4 regions of the Mesorhizobium sp. C416B genome follow, and region 1 is predicted to be linked to each of the others. Evidence: predicted binding sites of a transcription regulator. Region 1 holds the regulator's gene; each other region holds the start of a gene.
What was found. The regulator LexA, encoded in region 1, represses DNA repair genes until DNA is damaged. The targets are predictions, from matches to a motif close to TGTTCNNNNTGTGTTCNG.

Region 1 (5,170 bases):
CCCGAGCTGCGCTACGCCCCGGAGCGGGTCAGGCTCTCGGCGCGGACCGTTCCCGCCGATATGACCGCCGGCTCCCTGATCACCGGCTATGCCAGGCTGTTGCCGCCGACCGGTCCGGTGCGGCCGGAGAGCTACGATTTCTCCTTCGACAGCTATTTCACCGGTATCGGCGGCAGCGGCTTCTTTCTCGGCAATCCGAAAACCATTGCTACGCAGGGACCGCCGCCGCTGACCGCGCGGCTCTCCTCGGCAATCGAGAACGCGCGCGAAAACATTGCCGACCATATCAGGGGCAAAATCGGCGGCGCCGAAGGCGAGATTGCCGCGGCGTTGATTGTCGGGGTGCGCGCCGGCATCCCGGACGAGGTCAACGAAGCGATGCGGCGCACCGGCATCTACCACATCATCTCCATCTCCGGCCTGCACATGGCGCTGGTTGCCGGCACCATCATGGCGTTGCTGCGTGGCGCCTTTGCGCTGTTTCCCGATTTCTCTTCGCGCCGCCCAGTCAAGAAATATGCAGCAGTGGCAGCACTCGTCTCCATCGCCGCCTATCTCGTCATTTCAGGCATCGTGGTCGCCGCCGAGCGCAGTTTCATCATGCTAGCGGTCATGCTGGTCGCGGTACTCTTCGATCGTGCCGCGCTCACCATGCGCAATCTGGCGATCTCCGCCATCGCCGTCATCCTGGTGTCGCCGCACGAGGTGGTCGGTCCCAGCTTCCAGATGTCGTTTGCCGCCACCGCCGCCCTTGTCGGCGCCTATGCCGGCTGGGCCGATTACCGCGCCGACAAGGTGAGAACGCCGCTGGCAAAGCGCTCCTTCGTCGGCTTCCTGTCGCGAAAATTCGCGCTGGCCATGGGCGGCCTCGCCATGACCTCGATCATCGCCGGCAGTGCAACCTTGCTGTTCGCCATCTGGCATTTTCAGCGTGTGTCGCCGCTCAGCCTGATCGCCAATCTGGCCGTGATGCCGATTGTTTCGTTGATCGTCATGCCCTTTGCCGTGCTCAGCGCACTGGCGATGCCGTTCGGCGCCGACGGGCCGTTCCTCTATGTGATGGGCAAGGGTCTGATGGCGATGATCGCTATATCGGCCTGGATTTCCGAGCGCTCGCCGGTCGACGCCGTCGGGCTGATCTCCATCCGCTCGGTGCTGTTGGTGGCGGTCGCCCTCGTCATCGCCACCATGGCCACCACCTGGCTCAGGCTGGCGGCCGTGCCTTTCGCGCTGGCCGGCCTGTTGACGGTGCCGCAGGTGCTTACGCCCGACGTGCTCATATCCGAGGACGCACATCTGGTGGCCATGCCGATAGGTGGCGGCGAACTCGCCCTCAACCGCGAACGCTCCAACGAATTCACCACGGACAATTGGAAACGGGCGCTGCGGGCCGAAACCATTATCCCGCCCGAGATTTTCGAGGCAACAGATACGCGGTTCGATCTCGATCCGCTCGATCTGCCGCCCGGGTCGCCCTTCTATTGCATGGGCGATCTCTGTATCGCCCGACACCCTTCCGGAGCCATTGTAGCCCTTGCCAAAGACCGCAAGACGGCGCGGCCGGCCTGTGCCTTCGCTAGCCTGATCGTCATCGATGACGCCACGGCCTACAATCCGTGCCGCGACCCGCTGGTGCTGGTCGTGACGAAGAAACAGCTGGCCCGCGACGGCAGCGCCGCCGTCTTCTTCGATCCGCAATCGGCAGCTGCAGCGCCAACCATCCGCTTCGCCGTCGACAAGCCGTATCGCCCCTGGCACGAGCAACGCCGCTTCTCCCGCGAAGCGCGCGGCCTGCCGCCTTACAACCAGCGTGAAAAATACAAACCCAAGCCGGCTCAGTAGCGCCGGATCAATCCGACAAGCTTGCCCTGCACCTTCACCCTGTCCGGTCCAAAAATGCGGGTCTCGTAGGCCGGGTTGGCGGCTTCCAGGGCGATCGAGGCGCCCTTGCGGCGGAAGCGTTTCAGGGTCGCTTCCTCATCGTCGACCAACGCCACCACGATCTCGCCGGGGCTGGCTGTGTCGGCATTGCGGATGATGACCGTGTCGCCATCGAAAATGCCGGCCTCGATCATCGAATCGCCCTTGACCTCGAGCGCGTAGTGTTCACCGCCCATGATCATGTCGGGCGGCACCGAGATCGAATGGGTCTGATGCTGGATGGCGTCGATCGGCACGCCGGCGGCGATGCGTCCCATCACCGGGATTGAAATCGAGGAAACGGCATCGTCATTGCCGGCAGACATCGAACGCGACGGCGAGCCCGGCCTGATCTGGCGGCCGAGACCGCCTTGGCCCATCCCGCCTTGTCCCTGGCCGCCTTGCCCTTGGCCGGCTTGACCAAGACTGCCCTGAATGACGCTCGGCGAAAACTTCCTCGCCGCGTTGAGGCCTGGTGCGATCGAGTCGGGTAGCCGCAGCACTTCCAGCGCGCGCGCCCGGTTCGGCAGCCGGCGAATGAAACCGCGCTCCTCAAGCGCTGTGATCAGTCGGTGGATGCCGGACTTGGAGGCGAGGTCGAGCGCTTCCTTCATCTCGTCGAAGGACGGCGGGATTCCGCTCTCCTTCAGGCGTTCATGGATGAACATCAGAAGCTCATGTTGTTTGCGCGTCAGCATCGCGGCCCCCAAGGGTTCTGAAACCAGAATCAGAAAAAACAAACCCAGAACAAACACTATCTGTTCCAGTTGTGTTCCGCAACCTTTTAAAGTTTAATGAATGTGTTGACGTTTTGTTCAGCGTAACGTTCGGCGCTGCGAGCGCCGCCTGCGCCCAGTTGCCAGCAACGGGGTGAAACGAAGACAAAGTGCCCTGCGTCGTCGGCTACGATCGCCGCTTCCTTTTCGGACGGGGCTGCGCAGCATCCGCGCCGGGTTCGCTCTGGGCATAGACCTGCAGCGTGTAGCCGATGTGAGCGGTCATCAGAGTTTTCGCACGTTCGACGTCGCGATCGAGGGCCGCTTCCATCAGGGCGGTATGGTGTTCGATCGCCACGGCGTCGCGCAGGGCCGCCACGGCCTTCCGGTGTCCATCCGTGCGGCCGGCGGCCGCGCGCAGCGTCGGGGCCAGACCCAGAAAGCGGTGATGGCGATGCAATTGGTCGGAAATCGTCGCATTGAAGCGCAGCAGCCAGCTGGATGTCGCGGCACTGAGCAGCGCCGCATGGAAGGCATCGTGTTTTTCGTACCACGCGTCGACCGCATCATCCGATGGATCGTCGAGAACAGACCCGCACCGTGAGAGACGATAGTGGGCGGCAACGACCGCGTCTTCCCACTCACGGTCGCCCTTCTCGATCGATTCCACCAGCAGGGGCAGTTCGACCACCAGCCGCGCACGCGCCAAATCCTCGAGCTCCGCCCGAGAGACGGGAGCGACCGCAAACCCGCGGTTGCTGATGGCGGTCACAAGCCGTTCCGCCTCCAGCCGCGACAGCGCCTCGCGCAACGGCGTCCAGCCGATGCCGTAGGTGTTGCGCAGCGTGCTCAGCTTCAACGGCGCGGCAGGCGCCAGCCGGGTCGCAAGAATATCGCGCCTGAGCAGGCGATAGGCCGCTTCCGTCTTCGAGGTCTGCTCGTCATCCAGCATCGTGATCCATCAGACATAAACGCTCGGCGGATCATTATATATCAAAGCCTTTCAACGGGTGAATTATATATAATATTTGACAGTTCAAGGGCGACCACTCAAGATCGCCGGCATGTTTGGGCGGCAGGCTCCGCCGCGCGCGTTTGTCCATGGAAGGGCGCCGGATCATGAGCACGACACCCGATCTCGCTACAATCGAAGCAATGGATGCCGCCGATCCGCTGCGCTCCATGCGTGAACGCTTTGTCTTGCCGCAAGGCGTAATTTATCTCGACGGCAATTCGCTGGGTGCCGCGTCACCAGCCGTCTTCAGCGAATTGCAACAGGCCGCCACGCAGGAATGGGCGCAGGACCTCATTCGCGCCTGGAACACGGCTGGCTGGTTCAACATGCCGGTGGAACTGGGAGATCAGCTCGGACGACTGATCGGCGCGGCTGACGGGCAGACGGTGGTCTGCGACACAACCTCGATCAACATCTACAAGCTGCTGCACGCCGCGCTCGGCATGCGGCCGAATCGGTCGGTCATCGTTGCCGAGGGCGACAGTTTCCCGACCGACCTCTACATGGCCGAAGGCGTCGCCTCGACCCGGCCGGGAACGCGGCTGCGGCTGGAGGGCGTCGACGCGGCCGCAATCGAGGACCTGATCGACGACAGCGTTGCCGTCATCCTGGTCAACCACGTCAACTACAAATCCGGCCAGTTGCGCGACATGGCGGCGCTGACGCGCAAGGCACATGACGCCGGCGCGCTGATCATCTGGGATCTCTGCCACACCGCCGGCGCCTTGCCGGTCGAACTCGACCGTGCCAATGCCGATTTCGCTGTCGGCTGCACCTACAAATACCTCAATGGCGGCCCGGGCTCGCCGGCCTTCATCTACGCGGCCGAGCGCCACCATGGTGATATCAGCCAGCCGCTCAGCGGCTGGTGGGGCCATGCGCGGCCCTTTGCCTTCGAGCAGGGCTTTGCCATCGGCAGCGGCATCCGCCGCTTCCTATGCGGAACGCAGCCGGTGCTGTCGATGCGGGCGCTCAAGGGCGCGCTCGATATCTGGAACGACGTCGACATGGCGGCGGTGCGCAGAAAAAGCATCGCGCTGACCGACCTGTTTATCCAGCTCGTCGAAGCCAGATGCGGCGCCTACCGGCTTGAACTGGAAAGTCCTCGCGACGGCAGCCAGCGCGGCAGCCAGGTGTCGTTCCTCCACCCGCATGGCTATCAGGTGATGCGGGCGCTGATCGAGCGCGGCGTGATCGGCGATTTTCGGGCGCCGTCGACCATCCGTTTCGGCTTCACGCCGCTCTATGTCGGTTATGGCGATGTCTGGCAGGCGGTCGAAGCGCTGGAGGATATTTTGCGCACCGGCGCCTGGCAGGACGCCCGCTTCGCGGTGAAGACCGCGGTCACCTGAGGAACTAGAGCAATTTCAGGAAAAGTGTGAAGCGGTTTTCCGTCCGCAATTGCGTCAAATCAAAGAGCTAGAGCATTTCGCCGTTTACGTTAAACGGTGAAATGCTCTAGAGCCGGGTGCGGACCGTCCAGAGCTCCGGAAACAGCACGACCTCCAGCATCTTCTTC
Region 2 (5,170 bases), 1.4 Mb from region 1:
CGAGGTTCGCATCGGCTCCGATTCTCCGCAAGTCCCTCCAGGGTCGAGTGGGGCAAGACCGGGAGGGCACCGTCTGCAGGCCGGGGGACAGGCCGGACGGGATTCTTGGGTCGCCTGCCAACCACGAGGGCAGGGCAGGCGCTACTCTCAGAGCAGCATCAGCTGCTCGGTCGCCTTGGCGGCGGCGACAAACTGGTCGGTTCGGAGCGTGCGCCGCTCGGCGTTGAGGCCGAGCCGCTTGGCCGTGATCTCGAAGCGCCGGCCGATCTGCCAGGCATAGGGGCCGGCGCCTTTCATCCGCTTGCCCCATTCCGAATCATAGTCCTTGCCGTCGCGCATCGAACGGATCAGCGACATCACGTGCCGGTAGCGGTCGGGATAATGGCGCAGCAGCCAGTCCTTGAAGATCGGCGCCACCTCGAGCGGCAGGCGCAGGATGACATAGCCGGCCTCGCGGGCGCCTGCGGCGCGTGCCGAATCGAGGATGCGCTCCATCTCCTGGTCGGTCAGGCCGGGAATGATCGGCGCCACCATGACAGAGGCCGGGATGCCGGCATCGGAAAGCTGCCGGATTGCCTCAAGCCGCTTGGTCGGCGTCGACGCGCGTGGCTCCATGGTGCGCGCCAGCATGCGGTCCATCGTCGTCACCGACAGCGCCACCTTGGCCAAGCCCCGTTCGGCCATGCGCGACAAGATGTCGATGTCGCGCGTCACCAGATGGGATTTGGTGACGATGCCGACCGGATGGCCGCGCGCCTCCAGCACTTCGAGGATCTCGCGCATGATCCGGTATTGTTTCTCGATCGGCTGGTAGGGATCGGTGTTGGTGCCGATCGCGATGGTGCGCGGCTGATAGCCATCCTTCGACAGTTCCTTGTCGAGCAGCCGCGCCGCATCCGGCTTGGCAAACAGCTTCGCTTCGAAATCCAGCCCCGGCGACAGGCCCATGAAGGAATGCGTCGGCCGGGCGAAACAATAGACGCAGCCATGCTCGCAGCCGCGATAGGGGTTGATCGAGCGGTCGAAGGAAATGTCGGGCGATTCGTTGCGGGTGATGATGGTGCGCGGCTTCTCGACCTGCACTTCGGTCTTGAACGGCGGCAATTCCTCCAGCGAATTCCAGCCGTCGTCGAACACATGCCGGCTGACCGGCTCGAACCGGCCGGACGGGTTGATGCCCGCGGAACGGCCGCGGTTGCGATCCGGACGGACGCGCATGCCGCTCTGTTCGATCATCGCATTGGCCATCTCGGCTCGCCCTGCTCCGAAAGCAGCAATGTCCGCACGCACGATATGTTCCATTTTGGCCCTTTCCCAAGGACTGTCGGCTGGCTGTCGAATCGCTCTGTTCATGAAAATAATCCTATTTCGCTGATGAGAACAAAGCAAGAACTTTTTCGTTGGGCCATGCAAAACTGGCGCTGCGCCGGGCTTTCCGCTATTCGGCTAAAAATGCTCAGCGTTCTCATCGAAACCCGGGATGACGAAGAAGGCCTTGCCCGCACGCTCGCCTCGTTGATCGGCGGCGCGGTCGAGGGCGTGGTGCGCGATGTCATCGTCTGCGACACCGGCTCGACCGACCAGACGCATCGGGTTGCCGATCATGCCGGCTGCCACTTCGTGGCCGGCGGCATTGCCGCGGGAATCAGGCAGGCGAAGGGTGACTGGCTGCTGTTTCTGGAACCCGGCGCAAGGCTGGCGGAGGGCTGGATCGACGACGTTGTCGCTCACACGGCGCGGCAAACCATGCCGGCGCGCTTTTGCCGTGCGCGCGGCAGCCGCACGCCGTTCCTGTCACGGGTGTTTTCGGGCAACCGGGCGCTGGCCGAAGGGCTGGTCATCAGCAAGCGCCAGGCCGCTGCCCTGTCGAAGAACGCGCACAGCGCCGAAGCCCTTGCGCGCGGTCTCGCCACCAGGCGGCTCGACGCCGAAATCTGGCTGGCGCCGAAGAAGTGATGTTTCTTCCTTTTCCCAGTTCACGGGGAGAAGGTGCCCGAAGGGCGGATGAGGGGCAGCGTCGGCGTCTCATCCGCATTGGCACGGTCGCAGCACCATCCCTCTTTTTCGCCGCAAAAAGCTATTGTGCATTGCACAAAAGCTGACGCGGGATTAGCATTCCGTTGATGCGGGATATCGGGGTTTGGGTAGTGCCGGAGCGGTAAGCAAGCGCCGCGTCGTCGTTGCTGCCGTTCATATCTGAGGACCCCGATGAACCTTTCGTCCCCTGACAAATCCGGCGCCCCCAGTCTGGAAGCCATTGCCCGCAACGGCAGCCTGCTCCGCCGCATTGCGGTGCGTATCCCGACCTATCTGTCCGACCTGCGCGAAAATCCCGCATGGCTGCCGATGTTCGTGCTTGCCCGCACCATGCCGGCGCGCAAACTGCACTGGCTTGGCGCCAAAGCCGCGCGCCCCGCGCAGAGTGCCGGAGCGACGATGTTCAGGGGCGTCGACCTCAAGTCGATCGTCGCGGCGCTGCGCGCCGATGGCCTGTTCTCCGGACTGGTCCTTCCGCAGGCAATCCACGAAGAGATCGCCAGCTTTGCTCAGAGCACGCCGTGCTTCGGCAATTTCGACCGCCGGCTCGAATTCATGCCCGGAGAACACGCAGAAGCCGAGAAGCGGTTCGGCCGCTCTTTGCTCAGCGGACACTATTTCGAGCGCATCCTCGGCTGCAAGGCGGCACTCGCCATCCAGAACGACCCGCTGCTGCTCGACATCGCCCAGCACTATCTGGGCGGGCAGGCAAAGCTGATCACCACGCGTGTCTGGTGGAGCTTTCCGACCGGCGAGGCTTCCGACGCCGACAAGAACCTTGCCTCGCTCGGCAAATATCATTTCGATCTCGACGACTGGCGGATGCTGAAATTCTTCTTCTATCTCAAGCCCTGCGATGCCGGCACCGGCCCGCATGTCTATGTCAAAGCCAGCCACAACAGGCGCAGCCTCAAGCACCAGCTGACGCTGCTGGTCGGCCATCCGGCGCAAGACGTGCTCAAGGTCTATGGCGACGACAGCCCGGTCACGCTGACCGGCGAGGCCGGCCTCGGCTTCGTCGAGGACCCGTTCGGCTTCCACATGGGCACCGTGCCGTCCACCACGCCACGGCTGATGATGGAGGTCGGCTTCGGCGTCTCGCCGCCCTCGCGCCGCCGCTTCCACGGCGAGCCGGTCATCCGCTGACGCCGGAGCGGATCTCGACCGGCATCCAGCGCGCTTGCCGCCGGGCAATGCGACCCTCTTTGTTCTCGGCATCATAGTCCATTGGGACCGGCTCGCGGTTGAACCGCGGCCGGTCATCCAGCGCATTGACGATGACGATCGCTCTCGGTTCGCCGTCGGTGGTCACAGCAGCGACATAGACGCCGCAGTCCCGGCAGATGAGATAATCGGCGGTGCGCAATCCGAACCGGTATCGGTGCAGCCGCGCCTCGTCCTCGACCGAGACGATCAATCGGCCCTGCGGATCGGCAGCGGCGCGCGAACCATGCCGGACACAGAACGCGCACTGGCAGGCGCGGATCTCCACCTCGGCCGGCTCGATTCCCGTTTCGAACGTCAGGTGGATGTTGCCGCAATGGCAGCCGCCGCGGTGCGCGCTCATTGGATCTCTTCCGTCTTGACTTGGCGACAGACTATCCGCCCGACGACCCGGAGGAAATGACCTCTCGAAGGCGCAGCCGCCATTCTGCCTGACAAAGGCAGCACTTGGCCGGCTTTGCCTTGGTTTACGAGGCGGCCTTGCCGCGCCGCAAATGCTCGTCCAGGCGCGGCATGATCTCGACGAAGTTGCAGGGCATGTGGCGGTAGTCGAGCTGCGGTTTCAGGATGCCGTCCCAGGCGTCCCTGCAGGCGCCGGGCGAGCCCGGCAGCACGAAGACGAAGGTGGCGTTGACGACGCCGCCCGTCGCCCGACTCTGCACTGTCGAGGTGCCGATCTTGTCGTAGGAAATGCGGTGGAACACTTCGGAAAAGCCATCCATGCGCTTCTCGAAGATCGGCTCCAACGCCTCCGGCGTCACGTCGCGGCCGGTAAAACCGGTGCCGCCGGTGGTGATGACGACATCGATGTCTTCGTCGCGCGACCAGCCCAGCACCTTGTCGCGGATTTTCTCCCGGTCGTCGGTGACGATGTCGCGCGCGGCCAGGACATGGCCGGCCTCGACGATGCGATCGGCCAGCGTCCGCCCTGATTTGTCGTCGGCAAGGCTGCGCGTATCGGACACCGTCAGCACCGCGATGCGCACCGGGATGAACAGGCGGCTTTCGTCAATTTTGGTCATCGGCCCCCTCTGAAGCGATGCTTCGTGTCGCGGCGACAAACCACTCCGGTTCGCGGCTGCGGATCTCGGCGGCGGCGCGCTTGGCGACATTGCCGGTCTCGAACAGCCCGAAGCATGTCGCGCCGGAGCCCGACATGCGCGAGAATCCAGATCCGGCCCTGTTCAGCAGGGAAAGCGCTCTGCCGATGGGCGGCTGTATTGCTTGCGCCGGTTCCTCAAGATCGTTGCGGGTGATCTCCAGCCAATTGCGGACGCCGTGGAAATCGAAACCGCGCGGCAGCGGCGGCAGTCCTTCATTGTCGCGTTTTTCAAGTGCATTGAACACATCGGGCGTCGAGACGGCGACGCCGGGATTGACCAGCACCAAAGCGAGCGCCGGAAAATCCGGCACCAGCGACAGCTCGTCGCCGACGCCACGCGCAACCAGCGGTTTTGCCGCAAGACACATCGGCACGTCGGCGCCGAGCGTGAGACCGATCCGGCTCAGTTCGGCCTCGCCGATGTCGAGCCCCCAGGTCCGGACAAGACCCTGCAATACCGCCGCCGCGTCGCTCGAGCCGCCGCCGACCCCGGATGCGACCGGCAGGTTCTTTTCCAGCCGGATGGCAACCGGCGGCGTGCTCTGCTGGCCGGCCTGCCTGCGCAGCGCCTCGCGCGCCTTCACCACCAGATTGCTGTCGTCGATCGGCACGGAAGTCGCGTAACGGCCCGATACGGAGAACCGGTCGGCGTCGGCAGGCTCGATCTCGACCCTGTCGCCGAAGCGGGTGAAAACGACCAGGCTCTCGAGCAGATGATACCCGTCGGCGCGCCTGCCGCTGACGTGCAGCGCCAGATTTATCTTGGCGGGCGCAAGCCACGTCCGGGCTGCGGCATCCAAACTGTCG
Region 3 (5,170 bases), 440 kb from region 1:
GAGCCGGGCATAGGCGCGCATCTCGGCCAGCATCTGGGCGTCGGTGATCAGCTTGCGGTGCAGGCCGGCCAGCGTCGCCGGGTCGCCACCGGAAAAAGCGCCGCCTGCATAGGTTGCAAGGTCGAGGATGCTGCGCTTCAGCCTGGAGATGATGGCGTCAGCGGCCAGCTTGGGCAGGATCAGCCGGCTGGTCAGGCCGGCGCAGACGATGCCGAGCACGATCTCGGCGCAGCGCGCGACAGCGAGATCGACGACCACGTGCGGCTGGCCGAAAGCCGGCAGCCCAATGATCATCGCGGTATAGCCGGCAAGTGCGGCGCCATAGGCTTCCGGATTGCGCAGCAGCGACGAAACCAGCGTGCACAGCCCAATCCAGACGGATAGCGCCGTGACCAGCAGCCAGGGATTGGTGCCGAAAACCGAGGTGATGCCGATCGCCGCAAGTCCACCGGCCAGCGTGCCGAGCAGCCGGTAAAAACCTTTCGCCAGCACCATGCCGGCGACCGGCTGGGCGACGATGAAGACCGTCATCATCGCCCATTGCGGGTGGTGGAGTTTCAACGCGTAAGCAGCGAGAAGCGCGATCAGACCGGCCGAAACCGTGCGCAGGGCGAAAATCCAATCCGAGCGCGTCGGCTGCGTCAGGCCCGCCAAACTGGTTTCGAAGTAGCTCTTCAGCCGCGCCCGGATCACAAGCTGGTCTCCGTATCGGAAGTGCAGGCTAGAGCAATTCCAGGAAAAGTTTGAAACGGTTTTCCGCCCGGAACTGCGTCAAAACGAAGAGTCGGCCGGCGCTCAGATATCCAGCACTTCCGTCGCGGCGAATTCGGCGCGTTCCTGGATGAAGCGGAAGCGGGCTTCCGGCTTGGTGCCCATCAGCGCGTCGACAGCATCCTTGGTCGCCGCCACGGCGTCGATGACATCGACCCGGAGCAGCGTGCGCTTCCTCGGGTCCATGGTGGTTTCCTTGAGCTGCGCGGCCATCATTTCGCCCAAGCCCTTGAAACGGCCGATCTCGACCTTGGCGCGGCCGGTGAATTCGGTGCGCAACAGCTCGTCCTTGTGCGCATCGTCCCTGGCATAGGCAACCTTGCCGCCTTGCCGGATCGAATAGAGCGGCGGCACCGCCAGATAGAGATGGCCGCCATTCACCAGGTTCGGCATTTCCTGGTAGAAGAAGGTGATCAGCAGCGAGGCTATGTGAGCGCCGTCGACGTCGGCGTCGGTCATGATGATCACGCGGTCGTAGCGCAAATCCTCGTCGCGGTATTTCGAGCGCGTGCCGCAACCGAGCGCCTGAATCAGGTCCGAAATCTGCTGATTGGCGGCTAGCTTGTCGTTGCCGGCGCTGGCGACGTTGAGGATTTTTCCGCGCAGCGGCAGCACCGCCTGGCTGGCGCGGTCGCGCGCCTGCTTGGCCGAGCCGCCGGCCGAGTCGCCTTCGACGATGAACAGTTCGGCGCCCGCGGCGGCATTCTGCGTGCAGTCGGCGAGCTTGCCGGGAAGGCGCAGCTTGCGCACCGCGCTCTTGCGCGACACTTCCTTTTCCTGGCGCCGGCGCACCCGCTCGTCGGCGCGCGCAATCACCCATTCCAGCAGCTTGGAGGCTTCCTGCGGATTGTCGGCCAGCCAGTGGTCGAAGGGATCGCGGATGGCGGTCTCGACAATGCGAATGGCTTCGATCGTTGCCAGCCTGTCCTTGGTCTGGCCGACGAATTCCGGCTCGCGAATAAACACCGACAGCATGCCTGCCGCCGAGATCATCACGTCTTCGGAGGTGACGATCGAGGCGCGCTTGTTGCCGACCAGGTCGGCATAGGCCCGAAGCCCGCGCGTCAGCACATTGCGAAAGCCGGCCTCATGCGTGCCGCCTTCGCCGGTCGGGATGGTGTTGCAGTAGGAGTTGACGAAGCCGTCACCGCCGAACCAGGTCACCGCCCATTCCAGCGAACCGTGGCCGCCCTGCTTCTCGCTCTTGCCGGCGAAGATTTCGCGGGTCACCTGGAAATCATCGCCGAGCGATGCCTTGAGATAGTCCTTCAAGCCGCCGGGGAAATGGAACTCCGCCTTGGCCGGCGTCTGGTCCTTTTCCTTGATCAGCGATGGGTCGCAGCTCCAGCGGATCTCGACGCCGCCGAACAGATAGGCTTTCGAGCGGGTCATGCGATAGAGCCGCGCCGGCTCGAAGGCGGCGCCCTTGCCGAAAATCTGCTCGTCGGGATGGAAGCGGATTTTGGTGCCGCGCCGGTTGTGCACTTCGCCGAGCTGCTCCAGCCCGCTCACCGGAACGCCGCGCGAGAACCTTTGACGGTAAAGCTGGCGACCGCGCGCGACTTCGACTTCGAGATGGTCCGACAGCGCATTGACGACCGAGACGCCGACACCGTGCAGACCGCCGGAGGTCTCATAGACCTTGCTATCGAACTTGCCGCCCGAATGCAGCGTCGTCATGATGACTTCGAGCGCCGGCTTCTTGAATTTCGGATGCGGATCGACCGGGATGCCGCGGCCATTGTCGGTAACGGTCAGAAACCCGTCGGCCGACAGCTCGACATCGATGAAGGTGGCATGGCCGGCGACCGCCTCGTCCATCGAATTATCGATGACCTCGGCAAACAGATGGTGCATCGCCTTGTCGTCGGTGCCGCCAATATACATGCCGGGACGGCGCCGCACCGGCTCCAGCCCCTCCAGCACCTCGATGTCGGCGGCGCTATAGCCCTCGCTGCCGTCCTTGGTCGCGGCAGGACGCTTCGTGGCCTGCACCAGCGGGTCGGTCGGGCGCGAAGGTGTCCGAGCCGGTTGGGGCTGCTTTTCCAGATTGCCGAAAAGATCGTTGTTGTCGTCCATGCCTACCATAGAATCCGTGCCGCGAATCACCCGTCGATACTGCCACGCTTTTCGGCGCCAAGCGACGGAAGTTCCTGTTACGTTCGGGGATTAAACCCTTCTTATCCTAAAACCTTTCGATAACCAAGCCGGCGGAAATAGGTCCGTGCGGAGCGGCCGCGATTCCTGAATCTTTAACAAAGCGGCCTAGCGTCGCTCCAACAAAACAAAAGACCACGAATGTCAGGGGTTGGTTGTGAGGGGCAAGGCCATAACGATGATTGGCATCGCTGCCGTCTTCGGCGCGATTTCAATCTTTGCCGCGGATTTCTGGGTGAAAAGCCAGGCCAAGGCCGGTGCCGAAGAGAAAACGGCGTCGATCCCGGCGCCCGCCGTCCCCAAGGTCGTCTTCAAGACCATAGTGGTGGCCAACGCGCCGCTGCGTTACGGCATGGAGCTTGACCGGGCGCAGCTCAGCGAAATCCCATGGTCCGAGGATTCGGTGCCGCAGGGCGCGTTCACCACAGTCAATGCATTGCTCGCCGAAGGCAGCCGCGTGGTATTGTCGCCGATCGAGGTCAACGAGCCGGTGCTGATCAGCAAATTGTCGGGGCCGAACGGCCGCGCGACGCTATCAAACATGATGACGCCCGGCATGCGGGCGGTGACAATCCGCACCGACGAGATCGCCGGTGTCGGCGGCTTCGTCATGCCGGGCGACCGGGTCGACGTGGTGCTGACACGCGATGCGGGCGAAATCCAGGAAGTGGCCAAGAACGCGCAGGGCGCTGCCGGATCGACCGTTACCTCCGAGATTGTCGTCTCCGACGCCAAGGTGCTGACCGTGGGGCAGGGCGCCGACGAGCGCCAGACCACACCGCAGATCGCCAATTCCGTCACCATCGAGGTGACGACCGAAGGCGCGCAGAAAGTGGCGCTTGCCCGCACCGTCGGCACCTTGTCGCTGTCGCTCCGCTCGGCCGCAGACGGAGGGGCCGCCAGGGACGGCGTCACCACCATCTCGTCCTTCGGCGGATCGGTCGCCTCCGGCGTCCAGGCCGCTGCCGGCGCGCTGTTCACTGCCGCGACCAAGGAGCCTGAGAAGCCGAAATTCAAGACGATCATCGTGACGCGCGGCACGCAGGTCGAAGAATACCAGGTTCCTGCGCGGGACCAGCAATAACTGCCGGTGGGGACCGGGCGAGGGACGGGACAGATGTCGGGACTTCATGCATTTCGAACTACGAAAGGGCTGCGCCCAATGCGGGCGCTTGCGGTGGGGGCTTGCCTGGCCGCGGCCGCAATGCTCGGCCTCAGTGCGCCAGCCAAGGCCGACAACGATATCGTCCATGTCTCGTCGACAACGAATGCGTCGATCAAGGTAGCCAAGGGCAAGCCGAAGACGGTCATGACCAATGCCGCCTTCTACCAGATCGTCATCGGCGATCCGGAGATCGCCAACGTCAATCCGCTGACCGACAAATCCTTCTATGTGCTGGGCAACAATCTCGGCACCACCGGCATCGCGCTGTTCGACGAGAACAAGCAGCTGGTCGGCACCGTCGACATCGAGGTGACGCTGGACACCGACCAGCTGGCCAGCACCATTCGCGCCAGCGTGCCGGACGCAAAGATCAAGGTCGGCTCGGCCAATGGCCGCGTCGTGCTGTCGGGCGAGGCCGATGACGCGGTCGCCGCCGAGAAGGCAAGCAAGATCGCCAGCCGCTTCTCCGGCAATGAAGAAGTGATCAATTCGGTCAACATCTCGTCCTCGCAGCAGGTTCAGCTCAACGTTCGCTTCGTCGAGATCAATCGCCAGGCCGGACAGGATCTCGGCGCCAAATACAGCGCCAATTTCGCTTACGGCATTGGCGGGCGCGACGTCACCCTCGATCCTGGCACGGTGCCGGGAGCCGGCAATGGCGAGATCATCGGCCGGCTGCTGTCCAACGGCCTGTCGATCGACGTCGCCATCAAGGCGCTGGAGGAACGTGGTCTCGCCAGGCGGCTGGCCGAGCCGAACCTGATCGCCCGCTCGGGCCAGACGGCAAGCTTCCTCGCCGGCGGCGAGTTCCCGATCCCGGTCTCCGAGGACAATGGCAAGATTTCCGTCAGCTACAAGAAATACGGCGTCAGCCTCGACTTCACGCCGACGGTTCTCAAGGACGGGCTGGTGAGCCTCGACATCGCGCCGGAAGTGTCCTCGATCGACGCTTCGGCCTCCTACAATATCGGCAATATCTCGGTCCCGGGCTTTATCGTGCGCCGCGCCAAAACATCCGTCGACCTGAAGAATGGCCAGAGCTTCATGATCGCCGGCCTGCTGCAGTCACAGAACGAC
Region 4 (5,170 bases), 3.3 Mb from region 1:
CGCGAGACGCTGCCGTCGGCCGAGATCTATGTCTATGACAACAATTCCAGGGATTTGACCGCGCTCAAGGCGCGCGCAGCGGGCGCCATCGTCGTCCGCGAGCCGCGCCAGGGCAAGGGCAATGTCGTGCGGCGCATGTTCGCCGACATCGATGCGGACATCTATCTGATGGCCGATGGCGACGGCACCTATGCGCCGGAAGATGCCTCGCTGCTGATCAACATCCTGCAGACCGAGCGCTGCGACATGGTGGTAGGCACCAGGCGCGGCGTCACCGACGATGCCGGCCGTTCCGGCCATGCCTTCGGCAACCGCATCTTCAATAGCCTCTACAAGCGGCTGTTCGGCGCCGACTTCACCGACATCTTCTCCGGCTACCGCGTCTTCTCGAGGCGTTTCGTCAAGAGCTTTCCCGCGGTTTCCGGCGGCTTCGAGATCGAGACCGAAATGTCGGTGCATGCCTCGCAGCTCAAACTGCCGGTGAGCGAGATCGCGCTCGATTATGGCCGCCGGCCTGAGGGATCGTCGTCGAAGCTGTCGACCTATCGCGACGGCGCCAGGATCCTGTGGATGTTCGCCATGCTGATGAAGGAAACGCAGCCGCTGCGCTTCTTCGGCGCCTTCGCGATTTTCTTCCTGGCGTCGAGCCTTGCCCTGATGACGCCGGTGCTGATCGAATTCGCCCAGACCGGCCTCGTGCCGCGCATGCCGACCTGGGTGCTGTCGGTCGGCCTGCTGCTGCTCTCGATGCTTGCGATGGTGACCGGATTGATCCTCGATTCGGTATCGCGCGGACGCGCCGAGCAGAAGCGCATTTTTTATCTCTCGGTGCCGTCAGGCCGGGTCGAACGGCGCGAACGCACTGGTGAAATCCCGAAGGCCGAACCGGGCAAGACGCCCCGGGCCGCCTGAGCCGTGAGCCGGCTTGCCCGCTTCGTCCTGGCAGGCGGCGTTGGTTTCGTCGCCGATGCCGCGGCGCTCTGGCTGCTCTTGGCGCTGACGCCGCTCGGTCCCTTCGTCGCCCGTGTCCTGTCGATCGGCTTTGCGCTGTGCGTCACCTGGCAGATCAACCGGCACCTGACCTTTTCGCCGTCGAGCCGCGGCGTGGCGCAGGAGGGCGCGCGCTATGGCGGCGTCGGCATCGCCACCAGCATCGTCAACTATCTCGTCTACTGCGCCATCCTGTTTGCGCTGCCGGCGCTGCCGCCGCTGGCGGCACTTGCCGTCGCCTCGCCGGTCGCCATGGCGCTGTCGTTCCTCGGTTACTCCCGGCTGGTCTTCGACCGTTAAAGGTCTGGGCCAAGCAAGCGCGATTGGCAGAAGCCGCCAAGTTCCGTATATCGGCGACTTGCCTTGCCGCAATTCCGGACGGAAAACCGCTACGCACTTTTCCTGGACTTGCTCGACCCGCTGGAGACCAAAAGATGACCCTGAAGATCGCCGTCCAGATGGACCATGTCTCCACCGTCTCGATCGCCGGCGACACGTCGTTTGCGCTGTCGCTGGAGGCGCAGCGGCGCGGGCACCAGCTGTTCCACTACACGCCGGACCGGCTGTCGATGCTGGGCGGCAAGGTGTTTGCCCGCATCGAGGAGATGAAGCTCCGCGACGAGAAGGGCAATCATTTTTCGCTGGGCGACAAGGTGCGCACCGACCTGTCGGAGATGGATGTGATCCTGCTGCGCCAGGATCCGCCCTTCGACATGAATTACATCACCACCACGCATATTCTGGAGCGCATTCACCCGAAGACATTGGTCGTCAACGACCCGGCCTGGGTGCGCAACAGCCCGGAAAAGATCTTCGTCACCGAATTCCCCGATCTGATGCCGGAAACGCTGATCACCAAGGATCCCCAGGAGGTCGCCGCCTTCCGCAAGGAGTTCGGCGACATCATCGTCAAGCCGCTCTACGGAAATGGCGGCGCCGGCATCTTCCATCTCAAGGAGGATGACCGCAACCTCGCCTCGCTGCTCGAAATGTTCGCCCAGCTGTCACGCGAGCCCTATATCGTTCAGCGTTATCTCAAGGACGTGCGCAAGGGCGACAAGCGCATCATCCTGATCGACGGCGAGGCGGTCGGCGCCATCAACCGCGTGCCGGCCGACCACGACTCGCGCTCCAACATGCATGTCGGCGGCCGCGCCGAAAAGACCGAGCTGACGCAACGCGAACGCGAAATCTGCGCCCGCATCGGCCCATCGCTGAAAGAACGCGGCTTCATCCTCGTCGGCATCGACGTGATCGGCGACTACATGACCGAGATCAACGTGACCTCGCCAACCGGCGTGCGCGAAGTGCAGCGTTTTGGCGGCGCCGATATCGCCAGCCTGTTCTGGGACGCGGTGGAGGAAAAGCGGGGGGTAGGCTCGGCATAGGGAGCATCGCGATCGTGTGTGTGTTCCCGTAATGTTCTTGCCTTCGCCTGAAATCTATGGTTGTCTTGTCCTGACGTCGCTCGCGGTCTGAACCACGAGGCCGAGGCGAGCCGATATCCGGGGGCAGAGCAAGATGGTGGCGCGGGTTCGCACGGTTGCTTTCCAGGGCATCGAGGCCGTGCCGGTCGATGTCCAGGTGATGATCGCGCCGGGCAAGGTCGGCATGCAGATCGTCGGCCTGGCCGACAAGGCGGTGGCCGAAAGCCGCGAACGCGTGCAGGCGGCGCTCCATGCATCCGGCCTGTCGATGCCGTCGAAGAAGGTGACGGTCAACCTCGCTCCAGCCGATCTGCCCAAGGAAGGCAGCCATTACGACCTGCCGATCGCGCTCGGCCTGATGGCAGCACTCGGCGCCATTCCGGGCGACATGCTGGCCTCCTATGTCGTGCTCGGCGAATTGTCGCTCGACGGAACCATTGCCGCGGTTGCAGGCGCCCTGCCGGCTGCGATCGGCGCCAATGCCGAGGGCAAAGGCCTGATTTGCCCGTTCGGCTGCGGGCCGGAAGCGGCCTGGGCGGGAAAGGATTTCGACATATTGGCGCCGCGCAGCCTGATTGCCATCGCCAATCATTTTCGCGGCACGCAGGTGCTGTCGCGACCCGAGCCCGGCATTCATGTCTCGGCGCGCGACCTGCCCGACCTCTCAGACATCAAGGGCCAGGAAAGCGCCAAGCGGGCGCTGGAAGTGGCGGCGGCCGGCGGCCACAATCTCTTGATGGTAGGGCCTCCCGGCTCGGGAAAATCGATGCTGGCGCAGAGGCTGCCTTCAATTCTGCCGCCACTGGCGCCCAAGGAACTTCTTGAAGTCTCGATGATCGCCTCGGTGGCCGGCGAGCTCGGCGAAGGCAAGCTCACCGACCGGCGGCCGTTCCGCGCCCCGCACCATTCGGCTTCGATGGCGGCAATGGTCGGCGGCGGCATCAGGGCGCGGCCGGGCGAAGTATCGCTTGCCCATAACGGCGTCCTGTTCCTCGACGAGTTTCCCGAATTCACGCCGCAGACCTTGGATGCGCTGCGCCAACCGCTGGAGACCGGCGACTGCATGATCGCGCGCGCCAACCACCGCGTCACCTATCCAGCGCGCATCCAGCTGGTGGCGGCGATGAACCCGTGCCGTTGCGGCATGGCCGGCGAGCCCGGCTATCGCTGCCTGCGCGGCGAACGCTGCCGCACCGATTACCAGGCGCGCATCTCAGGCCCGTTGCTCGACCGCATCGACCTCAGGATCGAGGTACCGGCGGTCTCGGCCGCCGACCTGATCCGGCCCGACCGAGCGGAGAAAAGTGCAGCCGTCGCCCAGCGCGTGGCGCGCGCCCGCACCATCCAGCGCGAACGTTTCGAGCGGCTGGGCGTTACCAGCGCCACCACCAACGCCCATTGCTCGCCTTCTGTTATCGAGGACATCGCCGCGCCGGACGCAGCAGGCCTGTCGCTGCTGAAAGACGCCAGCGAGAAACTCGGCTTTTCTGCGCGCGCCTATCACCGCGTGCTCAAAGTGGCGCGCACACTGGCTGACCTCGACGCCAGCGAAACCGTCGGCCGAATTCACCTGGCCGAGGCGATTTCCTACCGCATGATGTCGGAGCGGGTAGCGCAGGCGGCGTAACGCTCCTCCTTGAGGGGAAGGTGGCCCCGAAGCGGCAGGGTGGGGGTCGCCGAAGAATGGTCGATCTTTTTGGAGCCGAGCCGAGAAAGGGCCTCTGCAATTACATTGCTTGTAGTGTCGTCCGAAGGGAGTCGCTGCACTTCACGCAGGACCCCACCCGGCCCTTCGGGCCACCCTCCCCTCAAGGGGGAGGGAAACGCAGGCGCTAATTCGCCCGCTCTTTCGCCTTCAGCTCCAGCCGCCGTGCGTGCAGCACCGGTTCCGTATAGCCATTCGGCTGTTCGCGGCCTCTAAACACCAGGTCGCAGGCGGCGTGGAAGGCGATGGAATTGTCGAAATCGGTGGCCATCGGGCGGTAGAGCGGGTCGCCGACATTTTGGAGGTCGACGATCGCTGCCATGCGCCGCAGCGAATCCATCACCTGAATTTCGGAGCAAACCTTGTGGTGCAGCCAGTTGGCGATGTGCTGCGAGGAGATGCGCAGCGTGGCGCGGTCTTCCATCAGGCCGACATCGTTGATGTCGGGCACTTTCGAGCAGCCGACGCCCTGGTCGATCCAGCGCACGACATAGCCGAGAATGCCTTGCGCATTGTTGTCGAGCTCGCGCTGGATCTCGTCGGGGGTCCAGTTCGGCCGCACCGCCACCGGCACCGACAATATATCATCGAGCTTCGCCTTCGGCCGGCTCTTGAGCGCCGCCTGGACGGCATGGACATCGACCTTGTGATAGTGCGTGGCGTGCAACGTCGCCGCCGTCGGCGACGGCACCCAGGCGGTGTTGGCGCCGGCCTTGGGATGCGCGATCTTCTGTTCCAGCATCGCCGCCATCAGATCCGGCATCGCCCACATGCCCTTGCCGATCTGGGCGTGGCCGGCCAGACCGCATTCCAGCCCGGTGTCGACATTCCACGCCTCATAGGCGGAGATCCAGGCGGCCTGCTTCATGTCGCCCTTGCGGATCATCGGCCCGGCTTCCATCGAGGTGTGGATCTCGTCGCCGGTGCGGTCGAGGAAGCCGGTGTTGATGAACACGACGCGTTCCTTGGCGGCGCGGATCGCCTCCTTGAGGTTGATGGTGGTGCGCCGCTCCTCGTCCATGATGCCCATCTTGATGGTGTTTGCCGC

Region 2: the regulator LexA is predicted to act here: its motif matches at 1,377-1,394, upstream of NLY43_RS08675 (PA0069 family radical SAM protein).
Region 3: the regulator LexA is predicted to act here: its motif matches at 2,920-2,937, upstream of parE (DNA topoisomerase IV subunit B).
Region 4: the regulator LexA is predicted to act here: its motif matches at 2,400-2,417, upstream of NLY43_RS18080 (YifB family Mg chelatase-like AAA ATPase).

The regions. Positions count from the first base shown of each region.
Region 1 is NZ_CP100471.1:285,652-290,821, reverse strand. Features, by position in the region: gene NLY43_RS01490 (ComEC/Rec2 family competence protein) at 1-1,842, shown strand, start outside; gene lexA (transcriptional repressor LexA) at 1,836-2,618, opposite strand; gene NLY43_RS01480 (GntR family transcriptional regulator) at 2,824-3,588, opposite strand; gene kynU (kynureninase) at 3,756-5,003, shown strand; gene kynA (tryptophan 2,3-dioxygenase) at 5,110-5,170, opposite strand, start outside.
Region 2 is NZ_CP100471.1:1,705,572-1,710,741, reverse strand. Features, by position in the region: gene NLY43_RS08675 (PA0069 family radical SAM protein) at 148-1,302, opposite strand; gene NLY43_RS08670 (glycosyltransferase) at 1,453-1,956, shown strand; gene NLY43_RS08665 (hypothetical protein) at 2,209-3,183, shown strand; gene NLY43_RS08660 (GFA family protein) at 3,173-3,604, opposite strand; gene moaB (molybdenum cofactor biosynthesis protein B) at 3,729-4,283, opposite strand; gene NLY43_RS08650 (4-(cytidine 5'-diphospho)-2-C-methyl-D-erythritol kinase) at 4,270-5,163, opposite strand.
Region 3 is NZ_CP100471.1:6,535,072-6,540,241, forward strand. Features, by position in the region: gene NLY43_RS31655 (FUSC family protein) at 1-693, opposite strand, end outside; gene parE (DNA topoisomerase IV subunit B) at 796-2,850, opposite strand; gene cpaB (Flp pilus assembly protein CpaB) at 3,107-4,012, shown strand; gene NLY43_RS31670 (type II and III secretion system protein family protein) at 4,091-5,170, shown strand, end outside.
Region 4 is NZ_CP100471.1:3,713,336-3,718,505, forward strand. Features, by position in the region: gene NLY43_RS18065 (glycosyltransferase) at 1-912, shown strand, start outside; gene NLY43_RS18070 (GtrA family protein) at 916-1,290, shown strand; gene gshB (glutathione synthase) at 1,425-2,378, shown strand; gene NLY43_RS18080 (YifB family Mg chelatase-like AAA ATPase) at 2,512-4,044, shown strand; gene NLY43_RS18085 (malate synthase G) at 4,250-5,170, opposite strand, start outside.